3 regions of the Pseudomonas sp. St386 genome follow, and region 1 is predicted to be linked to each of the others. Evidence: predicted binding sites of a transcription regulator. Region 1 holds the regulator's gene; each other region holds the start of a gene.
The links. The regulator FliA, encoded in region 1, starts transcription of late flagellar genes. The targets are predictions, from matches to a motif close to CTAAAGTTTNNNNNNNNNNNGCCGNTAA.

Region 1 (7,215 bases):
TGTCCCAGCGGCGGATGATGGCAGCGATCCCAGACGCCGATGTGGTCATCACCAACCCGACCCACTATGCCGTGGCGCTCAAGTACGACCCCGAGAAAGGCAACGCTCCCGTGTTGCTGGCCAAGGGCAGTGACTTCCTGGCGCTGAAGATCCGTGAGATCGCCGTGGCCAATGAGGTGATGCTGCTCGAGTCCCCGGCGCTGGCGCGGTCGATTTACTACTCCACCGAGCTCGACCAGGAAATCCCTGGCGGCCTGTACCTGGCCGTGGCCCAGGTGCTGGCCTACGTCTACCAGATCCGCCAGCACCGCGCCGGCAAGGGCAAACGCCCCGAACCGCTCAAGGACCTGCCGATCCCGCCGGATTTGCGGCGTGATTCCTGAGTCGGCTGGCACAAAACCCTGTGGGAGCGAGCTTGCTCGCGATTGCGCTGGTTCAGTCGACTATGGGTGTGACTGACAAATCGCTATCGCGAGCCAGCTCGCTCCCACAGGTCAGCGTCCCTTCAACCCCTCTATTTCAGCCTCCGACAAAAGTTGGAAGGCTTCTTGCAATACCCCGTCTGCGCCCCCTCCGGGCGTCAAAAGTTTGCTTCACAGGAACGGGGAATATTGGTGGATCGCTCTCAGTTATTCAGCACCGCGCGCAGTAATGTCGTAGACCTCAGCCGGGGTAATCTGGGCGTGCCGCTGTTGCTGCTGGTCATGCTCGCCATGATGATGCTGCCGGTGCCGCCGTTCCTGCTGGACGTGTTTTTCACGTTCAACATCGCCCTGTCGATCGTCGTGCTGCTGGTGTGCGTCTACGCCCTGCGGCCGCTGGATTTCGCCGTATTCCCGACCATCCTGCTGGTGGCCACGCTGTTGCGCCTGGCGCTGAACGTGGCGTCCACCCGGGTGGTCATGCTCCACGGCCAGGACGGTCACGCCGCCGCCGGTAAGGTGATCCAGGCCTTTGGTGAGGTGGTGATCGGCGGCAACTACGTGGTCGGTATCGTGGTTTTCGCCATCTTGATGATCATCAACTTCGTCGTGGTGACCAAGGGTGCCGGGCGGATTTCCGAGGTGAGCGCGCGTTTTACCCTCGATGCGATGCCCGGCAAGCAGATGGCGATCGACGCCGACCTCAACGCCGGCCTCATTGATCAGAGCCAGGCCAAGCTGCGTCGTCTGGAAGTGGCCCAGGAAGCCGAGTTCTACGGTTCCATGGACGGTGCCAGCAAATTCGTGCGCGGTGACGCCATCGCCGGCCTGTTGATTCTGTTCATCAACCTGATCGGCGGCATGGCTGTCGGTATCTTCCAGCACAACATGAGTTTTGGCGACGCTGGCAGGGTTTACGCCTTGTTGACCATCGGTGACGGTTTGGTGGCGCAATTGCCATCACTGTTGTTATCTACAGCGGCCGCGATCATGGTGACCCGTGCTTCGGGCTCCGAAGACATGGGCAAGCAGATCGGCCGGCAGATGTTCGCCTCGCCCAAGGCCCTGGCCGTTGCCGCCGGCCTGATGGCGGTGATGGGCCTGGTGCCGGGGATGCCCCACATTTCCTTCCTGAGCATGGCGGCCATGGCTGCAGGCGGAGCCTACCTGTTCTGGAAGAAGCAGAACGTGCAGAAAGTCCAGGCCCTGCAAGAGGTCAAGCGTCAGCAGGAACTGCTGCCGTCGCCGGCCCGCGCCATGGAAACCAAGGAGCTGGGCTGGGATGACGTGACGCCGATCGACATGATCGGCCTGGAAGTCGGTTACCGCCTGATTCCATTGGTCGACCGCAACCAGGGTGGGCAATTGCTGGCGCGGATCAAGGGGGTGCGCAAGAAGCTGTCCCAGGACCTGGGCTTCCTGATGCCGACCGTGCATATCCGCGATAACCTCGATCTGGCGCCGAGCGCCTACCGCCTGACGCTGATGGGGGTGATCCTGGCCGAAGCCGAGATCTACCCCGACCGCGAGCTGGCGATCAACCCCGGGCAGGTCTACGGCTCCCTCAATGGCATCACCGCCAAGGATCCGGCTTTCGGCCTGGAAGCGGTGTGGATCGAAATCAGCCAGCGGGCCCAGGCCCAGTCCCTCGGTTATACCGTGGTGGACGCCAGTACGGTGGTGGCGACCCACTTGAACCAGATCCTGTACAAGCACTCCAGCGAGCTGATTGGCCACGAAGAAGTCCAGCAACTCCTGCAAGTACTGGCCAAAGGCTCGCCGAAGCTGGCCGAAGAGCTGGTGCCGGGTGTGGTTTCGTTGTCGCAGTTGCTCAAGGTGCTGCAGGCGCTGTTGGCCGAACAGGTGCCCGTGCGCGACATACGCAGTATCGCCGAGGCTATCGCCAATAACGCCTCCAAGAGTCAAGATACCGCCGCCCTGGTGGCTGCGGTTCGGGTCGGCGTGTCCCGCGCAATCGTCCAAAGCATTGTAGGCACTGAGTCTGAGCTGCCTGTGATCACCTTGGAACCAAGGTTGGAACAGATATTGCTCAATAGTCTGCAGAAGGCAGGACAAGGCTCGGAAGAGGGTGTTCTGCTGGAGCCAAGCATGGCCGAGAAGCTGCAGCGTTCGCTGATCGAAGCAGCCCAGCGGCAAGAGATGCAAGGCCAGCCAGTGATCCTGCTGGTGGCCGGCCCGATTCGCGCGATGCTCTCGCGATTCGGGCGCCTCGCGGTCCCGGGGTTGCATGTGCTGGCGTACCAGGAAATACCGGACAACAAGCAAGTGACCATCGTTGCGACAGTAGGGCCCAACGGCTGAGGTAGTGGTTTATGCAAGTGAAGCGTTTTTTCGCCGCCGACATGCGTCAGGCCATGAAACTGGTTCGTGACGAGCTGGGCGCTGAAGCAGCCATCATTGGCAACCGTCGTATCGCCGGCGGTGTCGAGCTGACGGCGGCCCTGGATTACAAACTGTCTGCGCTGGCCCCGCGGGTTCCGAACATGGAACTCGAAGATGAGCTGCGCAAGACTCAATCGCGCATCGCCAGCGCCCAGGCCGAGCTGAGCCTGCGCAGCAGTGAAGGCGAGGCCGCGGCAGGCACCAATCGTCAATTGTTCGCCGGTCAGCCGCTGACGGCCGGCCTGCCGTTGACGGCTGCCGAACCGCTGATCGAGCAGGCCCACGCCGAACCGCGTCGTCCTGAGCCGGCGCCCGCGGCGCCTGCCCGGGGTGTCGATCCGCGCGCCCTGGACTCGATGCGCTTTGAACTCAACAGCCTGCGCGAGCTGATGGAAGTCCAGCTCGGCTCCCTGGCCTGGAACCAGCTGCAAGGCAGCCGTCCAGCCCAGGCCAACCTGTGGCGTCGCCTGCAACGCATCGGCCTGTCCGGCCCGTTGTCCCGGGACCTGCTGGCGCTGATCAATGGTATCGAAGAGCCTCGCCAGGCCTGGCGCATGTTGCTGGCGCACCTGGCGCGGATGATCGCGACCCCGGAAGTCGAGCCGCTGGAAGAAGGCGGGGTAATTGCCATGGTCGGTCCTGCCGGCATGGGCAAGACCACCACCCTGGCCAAGCTCGCCGCCCGTTATGTACTCAAGTACGGCGCCCAGAGCATTGCCCTGGTGAGCATGGACAGTTTCCGCATCGGTGCCCAGGAGCAACTCAAGACCCTCGGCCGGATCCTCAATGTGTCGGTGACCCATGTGGATCCGGGCCAGTCCCTGGCCCAGGCGCTGGAGCCGCTGCTGCGCAAACGCGTCGTGCTGATCGATACCGCAGGCCTGCAAGCCAGCGATCCAGCCCTGCGCATGCAGCTCGAAAGCCTGGCCGGACGCGGTATCAAGTCAAAAAATTATCTCGTGTTGGCAACCACCAGCCAGAAACAGGTTCTAACCGCCGCATACCACAGCTACAAACGCTGCGGGCTGGCCGGCTGCATCCTGACTAAGCTGGACGAAACGGCAAGCCTGGGCGAGGTGTTGAGCCTGGCGATCGGTCATGAATTACCGGTGGCCTACCTGACCGACGGGCCGCGGATCCCGGATGATTTGCATCTGCCGCGCCGTCATCAACTGGTCAGTCGTGCCGTGAGTGTGCAAATGCAGGAAGAACCCAGCGAAGAAGCCATGGCTGATATGTTCGCTGATATCTACCACAGCCCGACCAAGCAGGTCGGCTGAGGTAATCATGAATATTTTTTGTACCTACATCGATGGTCTGCCATGCATTGTTCCGTATGCGAACGCGCAGCCAGTAATGTGGCCTCCGTCTAAGTAAGACAAGGTAAAGAACGAACATGGGCAGCATGCATCCCGTACAGGTGATCGCGGTGACCGGCGGCAAAGGTGGCGTCGGGAAGACTAACGTGTCAGTGAACTTGTCCCTGGCTCTGGCAGAGCTTGGCCGACGGGTCATGCTGCTGGACGCCGACCTGGGCCTGGCGAACGTCGACGTGTTGTTGGGGCTTACACCCAAACGCACGCTGGCGGACGTGATTGAAGGGCGCTGTGAGCTGCGTGACGTGTTGTTGCAGGGGCCGGGCGGGATTCGCATCGTGCCGGCTGCCTCAGGCACCCAGAGCATGGTTCACCTGACCCCGGCCCAGCACGCGGGCCTGATCCAGGCTTTCAGCGACATCGGCGACAACCTCGATGTGCTGGTGATCGACACCGCAGCCGGTATCGGTGACTCGGTCGTCAGTTTCGTCCGCGCGGCCCAGGAAGTGCTGCTGGTGGTCTGCGACGAACCGACGTCCATCACCGACGCCTATGCCCTGATCAAGTTGCTTAACCGCGACTATGGCATGAACCGCTTCCGCGTCCTGGCCAACATGGCCCAGAGCCCGCAGGAAGGACGCAACCTGTTCGCCAAGTTGACAAAGGTCACGGATCGCTTCCTGGACGTCGCCCTACAATACGTCGGCGCAGTGCCTTACGACGAAAGCGTACGCAAGGCCGTCCAGAAGCAACGTGCCGTTTATGAAGCCTTTCCACGCTCCAAATGCGCGCTGGCGTTCAAGGCCATCGCCCAGAAGGTCGATACCTGGCCACTGCCGGCCAACCCTCGCGGGCATCTGGAATTTTTCGTCGAGCGTCTTGTGCAACAAACAGCAGGGCCCGTGCTATGACAGCCAGCGGTTACAACCATCTCTATAAAAAATCGGCACGGGACGCCCAATACGAATTGATCGAGCGTTACGCGCCACTGGTCAAGCGTATCGCCTATCACTTGCTGGCGCGGTTGCCGGCCAGTGTCCAGGTTGAAGACTTGATCCAGGCGGGCATGATCGGCCTGCTCGAAGTGTCGAACAAATACGACGCGAGCAAGGGCGCGAGTTTCGAGACGTATGCCGGTATTCGCATTCGCGGTGCCATGCTCGATGAAGTCCGCAAGGGCGATTGGGCGCCGCGTTCGGTACACCGCAATACCCGCATGGTCAGTGATGCAATTCGGGCAATTGAAGCTAAAACCGGGCGTGACGCTAAAGATCACGAGGTTGCGGCCGAACTCCAGTTGAGTCTCGACGATTATTACGGGATTTTGAACGATACCTTGGGCAGCCGCCTGTTCAGTTTCGACGACCTGTTGCAGGACGGCGAACATGAAGGGCTGCACGAGGATAACGCGAGTGCTCACATGGAGCCGTCGCGTGACCTGGAAGATGAACGTTTCCAGAGCGCGCTGGCGGAAGCGATTGCCAATTTGCCGGAGCGTGAGCGGCTGGTCTTGGCGCTGTACTACGACGAAGAGCTGAACCTCAAGGAAATCGGTGAGGTCCTGGGGGTCAGCGAATCGCGGGTCAGCCAGTTACACAGCCAGTGCGCGGCCCGTTTGCGGGGGCGTTTGGGGGAGTGGCGAGCGCGTTGACAGGCAGTGTGGGGACACTGCGAACGAGGCTGGCCTGGCAGGTGCTGTGCCAGTCTCCATCCGTGGTGCTCCAGACCGTTGTCGAGTGTTGTGCCGGATTGATTGAAATGGCGCGTCCAGGTGCTGGGCGCGTTTAAGACTGCTTGGAGGTCGAATTGGACAAGAACATGAAAATCCTCATCGTTGATGACTTCTCAACGATGCGGCGGATCATAAAAAACCTGTTGCGTGACCTTGGGTTCACCAACACGGCCGAAGCAGATGACGGGACCACTGCGCTCCCGATGTTGCACAGTGGCAACTTCGATTTTCTGGTCACCGACTGGAACATGCCGGGCATGACCGGTATCGACCTGTTGCGCCAGGTGCGTGCCGACGAAAAACTCAAGCATCTTCCGGTGCTGATGGTCACTGCCGAAGCCAAGCGCGAGCAGATCATCGAAGCGGCCCAGGCCGGTGTAAACGGCTATGTGGTCAAACCCTTCACGGCCCAGGCGTTGAAAGAGAAGATTGAAAAAATCTTCGAACGCATCGGTTAACGGCGCCACGGGGGAGCTATGGATAACGAATCTTCAATGGGTGATTTCGAATCGACCCTGAAAAAACATGCCCGCGAACTGGTCGACAGCCTTGAAAAAGGTCGTTTTGGCGATGCGGTTCAAATGATCCATGAGCTCAACCAGACCCGTGACCGCGGTCTGTATCAGGAGGTGGGCAAGCTCACGCGTGAATTGCACAGCGCGATTGTCAATTTCCAGATCGACCCGAATATGCCGCAGGCCGAGGAAGTCTCGCAGATCACCGACGCCACCGAGCGTCTGGGTTATGTGGTCAAGCTGACCGAGGCCGCGGCCAACCGCACCATGGACCTGGTGGAAAGCGCAACGCCCCTGGTCAACGGCCTGAGCGAAGAAGCCCAGGCCTTGAGCACCGACTGGGGTCGGTTCATGCGGCGCGAAGTCGGCGCCGAAGAGTTTCGGGAGTTGGCCCGTCGGGTCGACGGTTTCCTGGCGCGCAGCAGCACCGAGAACCGCGCGGTGGCAAGCAACCTCAACGATATTCTGCTGGCTCAGGACTATCAGGACCTGACCGGCCAGGTGATCAAGCGTGTGACCCAACTGGTCACCGAAGTGGAAAGTAACCTGCTCAAACTGGTGTTGATGGCCAGCCAGGTAGACCGCTTTGCAGGCATCGAACACGACCGTGAAGCGATGCTTGCTGAAAAAGATCCACAAAAACATCTCTCTCAGGGTGAAGGTCCGCAGATTCATGCCGATAAAAGAGAAGACGTTATGTCCGGTCAGGACGATGTGGACGATTTGCTGTCCAGCCTTGGATTCTGAGTTTTAGCCCTGTTTTAGGAGCAGCCATTAATGAGCTTCGGCGCCGATGAAGAGATCCTTCAGGATTTCCTGGTTGAGGC
Region 2 (7,215 bases), 2.8 Mb from region 1:
GGCTCCTTGAACTCCTCCGAAGACGAACTCAACTATGTCGCCCAGGCAAAATGGAACCACTTCGAGTTCCAGCTGGGGCGCATGAGCGGCCTGGATCGCGAGCGCAAGAGAATCCAACTGGCCGCCACCTATGACGAGACCGGCGTCGAGCTGTTGCCGGCCCGGGAACTGGGCTACGACACCCTGGTGATTGCCGTCGGCAGCACCACCAATGACTTCGGCACCGAAGGCGCGGCGCAGCACTGCCTGTTCCTCGACACCCGCAAACAGGCCGAGCGCTTCCATCAGCAATTGCTGCACCACTATCTGCGCGCCCACGCCGGGCAGACCGATATCGTCGAGCGCATCAGCGTCGCCATTGTCGGCGCCGGTGCGACCGGGGTCGAACTGGCCGCCGAGCTGCATAATGCCGCCCACGAACTGCACGCCTACGGCCTGGACCGGATCAAACCGGAGAACATGCACATCACCCTGATCGAGGCGGGCCCACGCGTCTTGCCGGCCCTGCCGGAGCGTATCGGCGGGCCGGTGCACAAGACCCTGGAAAAACTCGGGGTCAACGTCATGACCAACGCCGCCGTCAGCCAGGTGACCGCCGACAGCCTGATTACCGCGGACGGCAAAGTGATCGACGCGAGCCTGAAAGTCTGGGCCGCCGGGATTCGCGCCCCGGACTTCCTCAAGGACATCGACGGGCTGGAGACCAACCGGATCAACCAGTTGCACGTGCTGCCCACTTTGCAGACCACCCGCGACGAGAACATCTTCGCCTTCGGCGACTGCGCCGCCTGCCCGCAACCCGGCAGCGAGCGCAACGTCCCACCTCGCGCCCAGGCCGCACACCAGCAAGCCTCACTGCTGGCCAAATCCTTGAAGCTGCGGATCGAGGGCAAGGCCCTGCCGGAATACAAATACACCGACTACGGCTCGCTGATCTCGCTGTCGCGGTTCTCGGCAGTGGGCAACCTGATGGGCAACCTGACCGGCAGCGTGATGCTCGAAGGCTGGCTGGCGCGGATGTTCTATGTGTCGCTGTACCGCATGCACCAGATGGCGCTGTACGGCATGTTCCGCACGGCCATGTTGATGCTGGGTAGCAAGATCGGGCGTGGGACCGAGCCTCGGCTGAAGCTGCACTGAGTCAGCAGCACTGACATTGAATGATCCACCGTCATCGCGAGCAAGCTCGCTCCCACAGTTGATCGCGGTCATCCTGTGGGAGCGAGCTTGCTCGCGATGAGGTCGGTACAGCCAGTACTGAATCCTCGATCAAACCTGAAACCGCTGCACCATCATGCGCAGCGAATTCGCCAGCTGCGACAACTCATGGCTGGACGCGCTGGTCTGGCCCGCGCCGGAAGCCGAGCGCACCGACAAATCACGAATGTTCACCAGGTTGCGATCCACCTCGCGGGCCACTTGCGCCTGTTCTTCGGCGGCGCTGGCGATCACCAGGTTGCGTTCGTGGATTTCATTGACCGACGCCGTGATGGTCTGCAACGCGTCCCCCGCCCGTTCCGCCATGGCCAGGGTACTGGCGGCGCGACTGGAGCTGGCCTGCATGGAGTCGAGTGCCTGGGTGGCACCGCTGCGCATGCCCTGGACCATTTGCTCGATTTCCTGGGTCGATTGCTGCGTGCGATAAGCCAGCGCCCGCACCTCATCGGCCACCACCGCAAACCCACGCCCGCTCTCACCCGCCCGGGCCGCTTCGATGGCCGCGTTGAGGGCCAGCAGGTTGGTCTGCTCGGCGATGGCGCGGATCACGTCCAGCACCTTGCCAATATCCTGCGATTGGTTGGCCAGGGATTGCACCAGGCCACCGGTCACCTGCACATCGCTGGCGAGGGCGCCGATGGCATCGACCGTGTCGCTGACCCGCTGCTGCCCAAGGGACGCCGATTCACTGGACTGACGCGTGGCATCGGAGGTGGAAACCGCATTGCGCGCAACCTCCTCCACGGCAGTGGTCATTTCGGTGACGGCCGTGGCCGCCTGTTCAATTTCGTTGTTCTGTTGTTGCAGGCTGTGGGTGCTGTCGAGCGTGACAGCGTTCAGCTCATCGGCGGCGGTGGCCAGTTGCGCGGCCGAACCGCTGATGCCCTGCAACGTCTCACGCAGATTCTGCTGCATGGCCGCCAACGCCTTGAGCAAGCGACTCACTTCGTCGTTGCCATGGGTCTCGATTGGCCGGGTCAGGTCACCCCGGGCGACGTTCTCCGCAGCGTTGAGCGCCTCACCCAAGGGCTTGACGATACTGCGCGTAAGCAACATGGCCAGGGCTACCGTGGCCAGGGCGGCAAGCACAACGAACAGGCTGACGATCATGCGGGAATTGGCGTAGTGCTCCTGGGACTTCTGGCTCTCGATGGAGACCTGCTTGGAGAACAGCTCCGCCAGGTCGTTGAGCTGCTTGCCGGAACCGTCCACCACGGTCTTCATGTCCACCAGCAGCAGCTTGATCAGCTCATCCCGACGCCCTTGTTCTGCCAGGGTGAAAGATTGCGCAATACCTGCACGGTAAGCGGCGAAGGTCTGCTTGAACTGGTCGTAGAGGGCTTTGCCTTCAGGCGTCACAACGAGCTTTTCGTAGGCAGTGATTTTTTCGCTCAGCTCCTTGTCGCGCGTATCCATCTGCCCGCGATACACCGCAATGTTCTTCGGGTCCTGATCCAGGGCCATGCGCAGGGAAATGGTGCGGATCCGCAGCATCCACTCGCGGATCTCGTCACCGCCGCGAATGCTCGGCAGCCACTGGGTTTCCACCGCGACTTCACTGTCACGAATACTCGACATCTGTCCCAGTGCGAACACCCCGAGCAACGCCACCAGCACGGCGATCAAGGCAAAACCCAACGCGGCACGAGGGGCGATATTCAACTGACGAAGAACCATAGGGAATGCCTTTTTTATTGTTGGCCTGAAGTGGGGCCAGGCCCCTGTCGGCGGGTTATCGGCAGGTTGTACGATGTCTTAAGTCCAATTCACTTTATCGCAGGCAAAAAAAATCCCCGTATCTTTCGATACGAGGATTTTTAATATGGTCGGGGTAAGGGGATTCGAACTCCTGACATCCTGCTCCCAAAGCAGGCGCGCTACCGGACTGCGCTATACCCCGGTAAAAAAAAGGCGACCTTCGCAAGTCGCCTTCTCGATCAGCGCTTTTGGCCTCTGATCTTAAGATTCGATTCCAGCGAGCTGGTTTCAAAAATGGTGGGTCGTGTGGGATTCGAACCTACGACCAATTGGTTAAAAGCCAACTGCTCTACCAACTGAGCTAACGACCCAAAAATGGTCGGGGTAAGGGGATTCGAACTCCTGACATCCTGCTCCCAAAGCAGGCGCGCTACCGGACTGCGCTATACCCCGATTGAAATGGCTCCGTGACCAGGACTCGAACCTGGGACCCAATGATTAACAGTCATTTGCTCTACCGACTGAGCTATCACGGAACTGATATTTCAAGTTACAACGTTGAAGCTAGCTTCAACCTCTTCTACCCTTACGCATCGCTGCGTTCGTGTGTCTGAGGCGCGCTATTCTACAATCTTCAAAACCTCTGTCAACCCCTTAAATTGCTTTCAAGACAATGATTTGCAACTTATTTTGGATTCCTTCTCAGCGAGAAGTAACCCTTGGGGTGACTGACTGCGGGGCGCACTTTACAAGCCTTTTCCTTTGAGTTCAACGGCCTGATGAAAAAAATGGCCTCGCAAAGCGAGGCCATCTCAATTGCAGGCAGTGCCAGCCTTTCAGTTGAAGACGATTTCGTCGTTCTCCACTGTACCGGTCACAGTCTCACCAGGCATGAACCGACCGGACAGGATCAACTGCGCCAGCGGGTTTTCGATCCAGCGCTGGATCGCCCGCTTCAGCGGCCGTGCGCCATAGACCGGGTCGTAACCCACCGCAATCAGCTTGTCCAACGCCTCGTCGCTCAACTGCAGTTTCAGCTCACGTTCGGTGAGGCGACTGCGCAGGCGACCCAACTGGATCTCGGTAATGCCGGCAATCTGATCACGAGCCAATGGCTCGAAGATCACCACTTCGTCGACCCGGTTGATGAACTCCGGCCGGAAGTGCGTAGAGATCGCGTCCATCACCGCCGCACGCTGCGCCTCGCGGTCGCCCACCAGTTCCTGGATCTGCGTCGAGCCCAGGTTGGAGGTCATCACGATCACCGTGTTGCGGAAGTCCACCGTGCGCCCGTGGCTGTCGGTCAGGCGACCATCCTCCAGCACCTGCAGCAGGATATTGAACACATCCGGGTGCGCCTTCTCGACCTCATCGAGCAGGATCACCGAGTACGGCTTGCGACGCACTGCCTCGGTCAGGTAACCGCCCTCTTCATAACCGACATAACCCGGTGGCGCACCGATCAGCCGTGCCACGGAATGTTTCTCCATGAACTCGGACATGTCGATGCGCACCATGGCCTCTTCAGTGTCGAAGAGGAACTCGGCCAGCGCCTTGCACAGCTCGGTTTTACCGACACCGGTCGGGCCGAGGAACATGAACGAGCCGCTCGGCCGGTTCGGGTCCGATAGCCCGGCACGGGAACGACGCACGGCGTTGGACACCGCCACCACCGCCTCTTCCTGGCCGATCACACGCTGGTGCAGCAGGCTTTCCATCTTCAGCAGCTTGTCACGCTCGCCTTCGAGCATTTTCGAAACCGGAATGCCGGTCCACTTGGAGACCACTTCGGCGATTTCTTCCTCGGTGACCTTGCTGCGCAGCAACTGGTTTTCGCTCTTGCCGTGCTGGTCGACCATCTGCAGGCTGCGCTCCAGATCCGGGATCACCCCGTACTGCAGCTCGGCCATGCGGTTGAGGTCGCCTTTACGACGGGCCGCTTCCAGCTCCTGGCGGGATTGTTCGATCTTCTGCTGGATCTGCGCCGAGCCCTGGACTTCGGCTTTCTCCGAGTTCCAGATTTCCTCGAGGTCGGAATACTCACGCTCGTGACGAACGATTTCTTCCTGCAACCTTTCCAGACGCTTCTTCGCCGCTTCGTCGCTTTCTTTCTTCAGGGCCTGGGACTCGACCTTGAGTTGAATCAGGCGCCGCTCCAACCGATCGAGCACTTCGGGCTTGGAGTCGATTTCCATGCGGATACGGCTCGCGGCTTCGTCGATCAGGTCGATGGCCTTGTCCGGCAACTGGCGGTCGGTGATGTAGCGGTGGCTGAGCTTGGCCGCCGCGATGATCGCGCCATCGGTGATCGCCACCTTGTGGTGAACTTCGTAGCGTTCTTTGAGGCCGCGCAGGATGGCGATGGTGTCTTCCTCGCTCGGCTCCTCCACCAGCACTTTCTGGAAGCGCCGCTCGAGGGCTGCGTCCTTCTCTATATATTGGCGGTACTCGTTGAGCGTGGTCGCGCCGACGCAGTGCAACTCGCCACGGGCCAGCGCGGGCTTGAGCATGTTGCCGGCGTCCATCGAGCCTTCGCCCTTGCCCGCACCGACCATGGTGTGCAGTTCGTCGATGAACAGGATGATCTGCCCTTCCTGCTTGGACAGCTCATTGAGCAGGGCCTTGAGCCGTTCTTCGAATTCACCACGGTACTTGGCACCGGCGATCAAGGCCCCCATGTCCAGGGACAACAGGCGTTTACCCCTGAGGCCGTCCGGCACTTCGCCGTTGATGATGCGCTGGGCCAGGCCCTCGGCGATGGCGGTTTTACCCACGCCTGGCTCACCGATCAGCACCGGGTTGTTCTTGGTACGGCGTTGCAGCACCTGGATCGTGCGGCGGATTTCATCGTCGCGACCGATCACCGGGTCGAGCTTGCCTTCCTCGGCACGCTTGGTCAGGTCGACCGTATATTTGTCCAGTGCCTGGCGCGACTCCTCGTGGTTGGCGTCGTTGACCGCTTCGCCGCCACGCAGGTTGTTGATGGCATTTTCCAGGGCTTTCTTGCTCACGCCCTGGCCGAGCAACAATTTGCCGAGCTTGCTGTTCTCGTCCATGGCGGCGAGTAGCACCAGCTCGCTGGAAATGAACTGGTCGCCCTTCTGCTGGGCCAGGCGATCGGCCTGGTTGAGCAGCCGCGCCAGGTCCTGGGACATGTTCACGTCACCGGTGGGGTTCTGGATCTTGGGTAACTGGTCGAGTTCCTTGGCCAGTTCTTTGCGCAGGCTGTTGACGTCAAAGCCGACCTGCATCAGCAGGGGCTTGATGGAACCGCCCTGCTGTTCGAGCATGGCCTGCATCAAGTGCGCCGGTTCGATACCGGGATGGTCCAGGCCGACGGCCAGGGACTGGGCATCGGACAGGGCCAACTGTAATTTGCTGGTTAAACGATCAATACGCATGGGTCACCTTCCTAATGAGCAGGCCGGACCTTGGAAACATCCTGAATGAAGAAACCTGCCAGATACCGTTATAGATGTGGTCGATTCTGGAAGATTCAAGCCGGGCGCCCTTGATACAGATCAGAGAAGTCTAGCGTTCGATCCAGATCAACGAGGCGAAGCGACCAGTGCGCGGGTTGCGGCGGTAGGAAAAGAACCGAGGGTCGGTCACGGTGCAGAGACCGCCACCGTAGACGGCCGTGACACCGCGTGCGGCCAGGCGCAGCCGTGCCAACGCGTAGATATCGGCCAGGAACTTGTCGGCGTTGGGGCTCGCAGTAAAGGCTTGTGCCGCCTGGGGCAGTTGCGCGATGAAGGCTTCACGCACTTCCGGCCCGACTTCAAACGCTTGCGGACCGATGGCCGGGCCGAGCCAGGCGAGGATTTCATCCGCGGGCACGGCAAGGCTGTCGAGGGTAGCTTCCAGCACGCCGCTCGCCAGCCCGCGCCAGCCGGCATGGGCCGCCGCAACGCGGGTGCCGATACGGTTGCAGAACAGCACGGGCAGGCAGTCCGCGGTCATCGCGGTGCAGGCGATACCGGGCGTGTCGGTCCAACTGGCATCGGCAGCCGCCACCTGGGCCGGATCAGCCTCGACCACGGCAATGCCGTGGACCTGCTGCAGCCAGGTCGGGGTGATGGCGAATTGATCGGTGAGACGCCGACGGTTTTCGGCGACGGCCACAGGATCGTCGCCCACATGGTCGCCCAGGTTGAGGCTGTCGAACGGCGCCAGGCTGACGCCGCCCGCACGGGTCGTGACACAGGCCTTGACCCGAGCCGGCGCGGGCCAGTCGGGTATCAGCCAGTCACTCATCCGATGAACGCCTCGCGGTCCTGCTTGAGCAACGTCAGCAGC
Region 3 (7,215 bases), 1.8 Mb from region 1:
TGATCGTAAACACCCAAGAACCCCTGTGGGAGCAGAGCTTGCTCGCGATGACGGTGGCACATTCAACATCGATGCAAGCAGACCCAACCGGGCTAACGTATTCCCCCAGGCAAACCCGACGGAGACCGAATGGATAACGCTCCCGGCAAACGCGTCATCGTCATCGGTGCGGGCATCGTAGGCGCATCCCTGGCCTACCATCTGGCGACCAAAGGCGCGAAAGTCACGGTGGTCGAGGCCGAAGGCATCGCGTCAGGCGTGACCGGCAGCTCATTCGCCTGGATCAACACCTCCCATGGCGAACCCGACCCCATTGCGCCATTGCGCGGTGCTGCCATCCAGGAATACCGCCGACTCGAAACGCAACTGCCCGGCCTGAAGATCCGCTGGACTGGCGCCCTATCTTACGGCCCGAGTTCAACAGCGTCGGCAAGCCGGATATCCCAATCACAGATCCGTGAACTTGAGCCAAACCTCAAGAATCCTCCTCAACAAGCTTCGTATGCGGCGGAAGAAGGAGCGCTGGACGCCGTAGCAGCAACCCATGCGCTGATCGCCGGCGCCCAGGCCAACGGCGCGAAAGTGCTCACTCAAACGCCGGTTCTCGGCTTTAAAACCCAGGGTTCCAGCGTGTGGGGCGTTGAAACCACCACGGGCGTCATTGAAGCCGATATCGTCGTATTGGCAGCCGGCACAGGCATCACGAAGCTGGCCGACCTGCTTGAAGTCTGCCTGCCCATCGACGCCTCCCCGGCAATTTTCATCCGCTACACCTCGCCACCCAACCTGGTACGCAGCCTCATCTCCAGCCCTGAAATGGAAGTGAGGCAAACCCCAGAGGGTGCGTTGCTGGCGGCCGAAGACTACCTGGACGACGCCTTGGAAAACCAACCGTCGGAGATCGCGCTGCGCACCGCCAACGCCATAAAAAGCGAGCTTCACGGCGTTGTCTCCCTGGATCTGCAATCGGCTCGTGTCGGATACAGACCAATGCCTGCCGATGACATCCCCATCATTGGTTATCTTCCGCAGGTTGGCGGTGTATACGTGTGCGTCATGCACCCCGGCGTAACCCTGGCCGCGATCGTGGGTCGTCTTGCCAGTGAAGAGATCGTCGGCGACAAGGCTTGCTCGGCCCTCAACCCCTGTCGTCCGGATCGATTTTTCCAAGCTTGGTGAGGGTTGAATGGCCTAAGTTCGCTTACTCCCAAATCAGCCAAGGAAGCGTCAAATTCCTGAAAGCGTTGACCAAAACCTTTCGTTCATTAGACTGGGCATCGTTGATGTACTTTAATTCGCGTTCAATTTGACTAACGTAAGTTCGGGGTATTCCCGCTATAGCTGCTAGCTCTTCTTGTGAAAGATTAATAGGTTTTGTTGACGACCCGACCTTGAATACAGGCCCGTCATACCCACCCCTCACCATAAAGCAGTCAGTAATTAAAGCGTCATAAACCCAATGAATAACTACTGCCAAGAGCAGTCTATTTCTGCGCTGTCTTGCTAGCCATAAGTCGAATACAGCCTTCATGAACTGAGCCTTATAGTGCGCGACGCAAAAACAATCTCGACCTTGAATTGATCCTGGATAGTTTAGATGTCGCTAAAAAGAGTTAAGGCTAAAGCGCTTCCAATCACTGAGGAGTTGTTGCAACTACTACGGGCCACGCAACACGCTCAGACCGTATGGAGCGTCACCGTCAATGATATTGACGCGTCATGTGATGAGGTATGGCTTGCTCGGATGTGGGAGGTCGAGGGCCTCGAAGCCCGATACAGAGCCTGCCAAGACCGGCTGTTTCTTTATCTAAAGCAAGTCATCCAGATCTGAATCTTCCGTTACACACTGTACGGTTTCCAGTGCTCGCAACATAGGTGCGGGTCCACCAGAATTGAACGATCGTGAACATTCGACTAAAGAACTAGACAGTTTTTTGGTGTTTGAAAACTACCCCTTAGTTTCGAAATAGACCACTCTTGAAACGCCGACAGGCTGGGCGCTGTATCCTTTCAGCCATGCTTTAGCCCAATAGCCCTGGATATCACTATATTTTCTACATTTGAGGACGAGTTGTGCTCCAGAGCACTTCGGTTGCCACTCTAAAAACTAAAGCATTCAGGTACATGGTCGACACTCAGGACGCCATTTCCAATCCATCTGAGTTACAAATGGAGTCTTTATGTTTGACTGGATCAGCAACATCCGTGTCAGCGCGAAATTAAGCTTGGGCTTCGGCCTGGTACTAGGGCTTGCGTTGTTACTCGCTTCCACGGGTTGGTACGCCATTGCGACGTTGACCGACCGCGGCGTTAAAATCGAAAAAATTGCTCAAATCAGCGATTACACCAAAGACCTGCGAATCAGTCGTTTACGTCTAGGTGCAAACCCTCAACCAGATGCCTATCAACCGCTGCAGAAAATTCTGGACAATCTGGCAGCCCATCTGCAAAGCATCAGGGACCAGTTCACTTCCCCGATTGACCAAGAGCTGATTCAACAACAGAACACATCCGTCAGAGAATACGGACAACTGCTGCTTGATCTGGCCAAACCCAATGCCGACCAAGTGTCCATCTATAAACGTATGGGGCAACTGGGTGATCTGTTGCTTGATACGACGCAAAAGCTCATTGACTCGCAAAATACCAAGCGCGATGCCGACGCCGCGTCTGCCAAGGTTCTGCTGAGTCTTGTCGCTGCCTTGACGTTGCTACTGGGTGCACTCGCAGCGTGGATCATTACCCAACAAATCGTTAACCCACTGCAGTACACGCTACAGGCCGTGAATCGTATTGCCAGGGGGGATTTGAGTGAGCCCGTGCAGGTCAATCGGCGTGATGAGTTGGGTCAGCTGCAATCAGGTCTTCAGCAGATGATGCTCAACCTTCATGAGCTGATCGAGGGCATTCGATCCGGCGTCATTCAGGTTGCCAGTGCCGCCGAACAGCTGTCGGCGGTCACCGAGCAAACCAATGCGGGCGTCAATAATCAAAAAAACGAAACGGATCATGTCGCCACCGCGATGAGCGAAATGACCGCAACGGTGCAAAACGTCGCTCGCAATGCTGAAGAGGCCTCAACTGCCGCGTCCGCCGCGGATCAGCAAGCCTATGAGGGAGAGCGAATCGTGAGCGAGGCCATTGCGCAGATCAAGCGCTTGGCCGAAGAGCTCAATCAGTCGGCTGATGCTGTACGCCATCTCCAGGAACAAAGCGAAAAAATCGGCGGGGTGCTCGATGTGATAAAGGCGGTGGCCCAGCAAACCAATCTGCTGGCGCTGAACGCGGCCATTGAAGCCGCACGCGCCGGCGAGGCTGGCCGTGGCTTTGCGGTGGTAGCAGACGAGGTGCGCAGTCTTGCCTTACGCACCCAGCGTTCCACTGAAGAAATTGAAAGTCTGGTGGCCGGTGTACAGAGTGGTACTCATGCCGTTGCCTCAGGCATGGAAAGCAGCCAGCTGTTGAGCGAAAGCAGCGTGGAATTTACCCATCGTGCGGTAAGCGCCTTGGAAAACATCACGAGTAAAGTATCGATCATTCAAGCCATGAATCAGCAAATCGCCACTGCAGCGGAGCAGCAAAGCGCAGTCGCCGAGGAAATCAACCGCAGTGTCATCAACGTTCGCGACATCTCTGAGCAGACGGCAAGCACTTGCGAGGAAACTGCTTCTTCAAGTACCGAACTCGCACGGCTGGGTCATGAACTGGAAAGGCTGGTAGGACGCTTTAAAGTGTAGACGTGGCAGAGATGGCGCCGTTTTGCACCCGCAATACCTCAGGTATCACGGGTACCGGCGCCAGCTGTGTTCCTTCTCTGCCCTCAACCCCTGCCGTCCGGATCGATTTTTCCAAGCTCGGTGAGAGAGAAATGGCCTAAGCTCGCTTACTCCCAAATCAGCCAAGGAAGCGACAATGGGCATTCAAGGTAAAGACCGTCAGATCGATAACATCGAGTTCAATGTCAGCGACATCGCCCGCAGCAAAGCCTTCTATGCAAGCGTGTTCGGCTGGAGTTTCGTCGACTACGGCCCGACCTATACCGAATTCAGCGACGGTCGCCTGACCGGTGGCTTCACGACTGGCGAACCTGTGCGCCCGGGCGGCCCGTTGATCATCTTGTATGCGGATGACCTTGAGGCTACCCAACTCAGGCTCAAGGCCACAGGAGCGACCATCAGCCGTGAAGTGTTCGCGTTCCCGGGGGCCGACGCTTCCACTTTATCGATCCGGATGGCTATGAACTGGCCGTGTGGTCGGCTTCCTGATGGTTGATTGATCACGAGGAGGCGCAAAGCCTCAATCGTGTCCATGATTAAGGGCCTGCGATATCGGCGACGTTGGGATGCACAGCCATCTCTAAATCCGTCGGACTACCGTCCAGTCAGAAATATCGCACTTCCTCTGGTTCATTAATCAAGGAGTCCCCCTCATGAACATCGACTTCACCGGCCGTCACGTGTTGGTCACTGGGTCCACCAGCGGTATTGGGTTTGCGACAGCCAAAGGCTTCCTGGAAGCCGGCGCCCAAGTGGTTATCAACGGTCGCAGCGCAAGCAGCGTGGAGGATGCGTTGCAGCGCTTGGGCGCCCTCGCTTCAAGGGCCGATGGCTTTGTTGGCGATCTGAGCAACGCGCCGGGCTGCCAGGCACTGATCGCCAAATACCCACGCTTCGATATCGTCATCAACAACCTGGGCATTTTCAAACTGGAAGACTTTTTCGAGACGCCGGACAGCGAATGGCTGCGCTTCTTTGAAACCAACGTGATGTCCGGCGTGCGTGTTTCCAGGGCCTACGCACCGGGCATGGTCGAGCGCGGTTGGGGGCGGATTGTGTTTGTCTCGTCGGAATCCGGCGTGAACATTCCCGCTGACATGATCCATTACGGCTTCACCAAAACCGCCCAACTCTCAATCGCTCGCGGCCTGGCCAAGCGCCTCGCCGGCACGGGCGTGACGGTGAACTCGGTGCTGCCGGGGCCGACGCTTTCCGAAGGCGTTGCCCAGATGCTCCAGGCAGACGTCGAGCGCACCGGGGACAGCCTGGAAAAGGTCGCGGCAGATTTCGTCAACCAGCACCGCAGCACCTCGATCATCCAGCGCGCGGCGCGCGTCGAGGAAGTCGCCAACATGATCATCTACGCCAGCTCGGAACAGGCCTCGGCCACCACCGGAGCGGCGCTTCGTGTTGATGGTGGGGTGGTGGATAGTATCGTTTAGGATCCTGGGACACGTTGCAAAAAAACGCCGCTTCCTCATGAGAGATAAGCGGCGTTTTTTCTTTTGGAAGCAACATGGGGTGATTCGACCGGTTTTCGGAGCGGTGAAGGGATTGTTCAGCCCACTCTGTTTTCCATCAGGCGATCGGAGCCGCCTTCAGCCACGCGGTTTTCGATGAGTCGATCCGAGCCGCCTTCGGCTACGCGGTTTTCGATGAGTCGATCGGAGCCGCCTTCAGCTACGCGGTTTTCGATGAGTCGATCGGAGCCGCCTTCAGCCACACGGCTTTCGATCAGGCGATCCGAACCTCCCTCGGCGAACGTAGGTTGAACAGAAGAAGTCGCGAACGCATTGCCGAGCGACAGTGCCAGAAGCGAGCCAACAAGAGTTTTGCCGAGAGTGTTCATGTCCTGATCCTTTTTATTCGTAGATGAAGTGAGTTAGACGGTGACGTGCAAACGGACATCGACGTTGCCGCGTGTCGCGTTGGAGTACGGGCAAACCTGGTGAGCCGCATCGACCAGCGCTTGAGCATCGGCTTGATCCAGACCTGGCAAGTTGATGTGCAGGTCGATGTCCAGGCCGAAACCGCCAGGGATCTGGCCGATACCGACATGTGCCGTGATTGAAGCGTCAGCAGGAATGCTGCGTTTGCTTTGGCTGGCGACAAACTTCAATGCGCCAATGAAGCAGGCGGAGTAACCGGCAGCGAACAACTGCTCAGGGTTGGTGGCTTCACCACCGGCGCCGCCCAAGGCTTTTGGAGTAGCCAGTTTCACGTCGAGAATCTTGTCGCTGGAAACAGCACGGCCATCACGGCCACCGGTGGAGGTTGCGACTGCGGTGTAGAGAACGTTCATCGTGTTTCCTCTTTTGCTGATTGGTCTGATCAATGTTTTTGGTTCGCGCTAAATGTTTGCGCGCTAACCAGTTGCGATAAAGTTAACGGATGAATAATTAGCGCGCAAGATAAATTTTGAGAAAATTGCCAATTCAGAATTAACTAATTGATCTAAAAAGAAATTTATTTTTAGGCCCTGCAATATCGCCAGCCCGCGTGAGCCGCGAGGTGAGCCAAGGGGAAGGAGGTGCTAGGGGGGATCAGCAGGACCAGCGCAATTGCAGGCCTTCAAAGAGAGGGAAATTCATAAGCAGAATGTTGGGTTTCGATCGTCCCAACGCTCTGCGTGGGAACGCCGCCAGGGACGCTCCGCGTTCCGCTTTTGGAAAGTGACGCAGAGCGTCACGGGATGCATACCCACGCAGAGCGAGGGCACGATCAAACGCGGGATCAGGGAAAAGTAAAAAAACCGCCGAATTGGCGGTTTTTTTGGTTTCGCGCAGGGCAAAGCCAACCCGACTAAGCAACAGCCACTCGATTACGCCCCAACGCCTTCGCTCGATACAGGGCTTTATCCGCATCGTTCATCAAGCTGTGAAGATCCTTATTACAAGCCTCCGTCGATGCGACGCCAAGGCTGGCTGAGATATGGTGAACAGGCTCGATCGTCAAACCTGCAATCGTATCGATGAGCCGTTCTGCAATCTGGGTAGCAACCTCAATGGAAGTGTCCGGGAGCAGAATGGCGAACTCTTCGCCCCCGAGCCGACCGTGGATATCGGTTGCCCGAAACGACGAACTGATGACCGTCCCCATCTGGCGCAAAACCTGATCGCCGACCTGATGGCCGTAGGTGTCGTTGATGTGCTTGAAGTGATCCATGTCCAACATGACCGCGCACAACCCTTGCCGCTTGGCCTTGCACTCGTTGTAAAGCTGCTGGGCATGCTCGAAAAATGCCCGTCGACTCTTCAGGCCGGTCAGTTCATCGGTTTGTGCGGCGCGGGTTGAAATGCTGTTCGCCTGTTCCATTTCACGGGTGAGTCGAAAGGCGATTTCCAGTGCCTGAGACATTTTGTGCGTGGCGCGGGCCGCAAATGCCGTGAATACCAAAATCGAAAGGGCCATGCCGACTTGGATCGGGGACGGTTGAAAC

Region 2: a site for FliA is predicted at 2,951-2,978, ahead of KI235_RS25905 (methyl-accepting chemotaxis protein). Genes of this name have one in related genera too.
Region 3: a site for FliA is predicted at 2,108-2,135, ahead of KI235_RS00080 (methyl-accepting chemotaxis protein). Genes of this name have one in related genera too.

The regions. Positions count from the first base shown of each region.
Region 1 covers NZ_AP021900.1:1,853,398-1,860,612, forward strand. Annotated here, with positions in the region: gene flhB (flagellar biosynthesis protein FlhB) at 1-383, shown strand, start outside; gene flhA (flagellar biosynthesis protein FlhA) at 615-2,744, shown strand; gene flhF (flagellar biosynthesis protein FlhF) at 2,756-4,105, shown strand; gene fleN (flagellar synthesis regulator FleN) at 4,222-5,052, shown strand; gene fliA (RNA polymerase sigma factor FliA) at 5,049-5,792, shown strand; gene KI235_RS08210 (chemotaxis response regulator CheY) at 5,960-6,331, shown strand; gene KI235_RS08215 (protein phosphatase CheZ) at 6,350-7,135, shown strand; gene KI235_RS08220 (chemotaxis protein CheA) at 7,166-7,215, shown strand, end outside.
Region 2 covers NZ_AP021900.1:5,850,606-5,857,820, forward strand. Annotated here, with positions in the region: gene KI235_RS25900 (NAD(P)/FAD-dependent oxidoreductase) at 1-1,140, shown strand, start outside; gene KI235_RS25905 (methyl-accepting chemotaxis protein) at 1,270-2,895, opposite strand; tRNA gene KI235_RS25910 (tRNA-Pro) at 3,042-3,118, opposite strand; tRNA gene KI235_RS25915 (tRNA-Lys) at 3,212-3,287, opposite strand; tRNA gene KI235_RS25920 (tRNA-Pro) at 3,293-3,369, opposite strand; tRNA gene KI235_RS25925 (tRNA-Asn) at 3,377-3,452, opposite strand; gene clpB (ATP-dependent chaperone ClpB) at 3,753-6,317, opposite strand; gene pgeF (peptidoglycan editing factor PgeF) at 6,448-7,173, opposite strand; gene rluD (23S rRNA pseudouridine(1911/1915/1917) synthase RluD) at 7,170-7,215, opposite strand, start outside.
Region 3 covers NZ_AP021900.1:16,835-24,049, forward strand. Annotated here, with positions in the region: gene KI235_RS00070 (FAD-binding oxidoreductase) at 130-1,179, shown strand; gene KI235_RS00080 (methyl-accepting chemotaxis protein) at 2,181-3,737, shown strand; partial or broken gene KI235_RS00085 (VOC family protein) at 3,913-4,265, shown strand; gene KI235_RS00090 (SDR family NAD(P)-dependent oxidoreductase) at 4,430-5,218, shown strand; gene KI235_RS00095 (hypothetical protein) at 5,335-5,625, opposite strand; gene KI235_RS00100 (organic hydroperoxide resistance protein) at 5,659-6,078, opposite strand; gene KI235_RS00105 (diguanylate cyclase) at 6,579-7,215, opposite strand, start outside.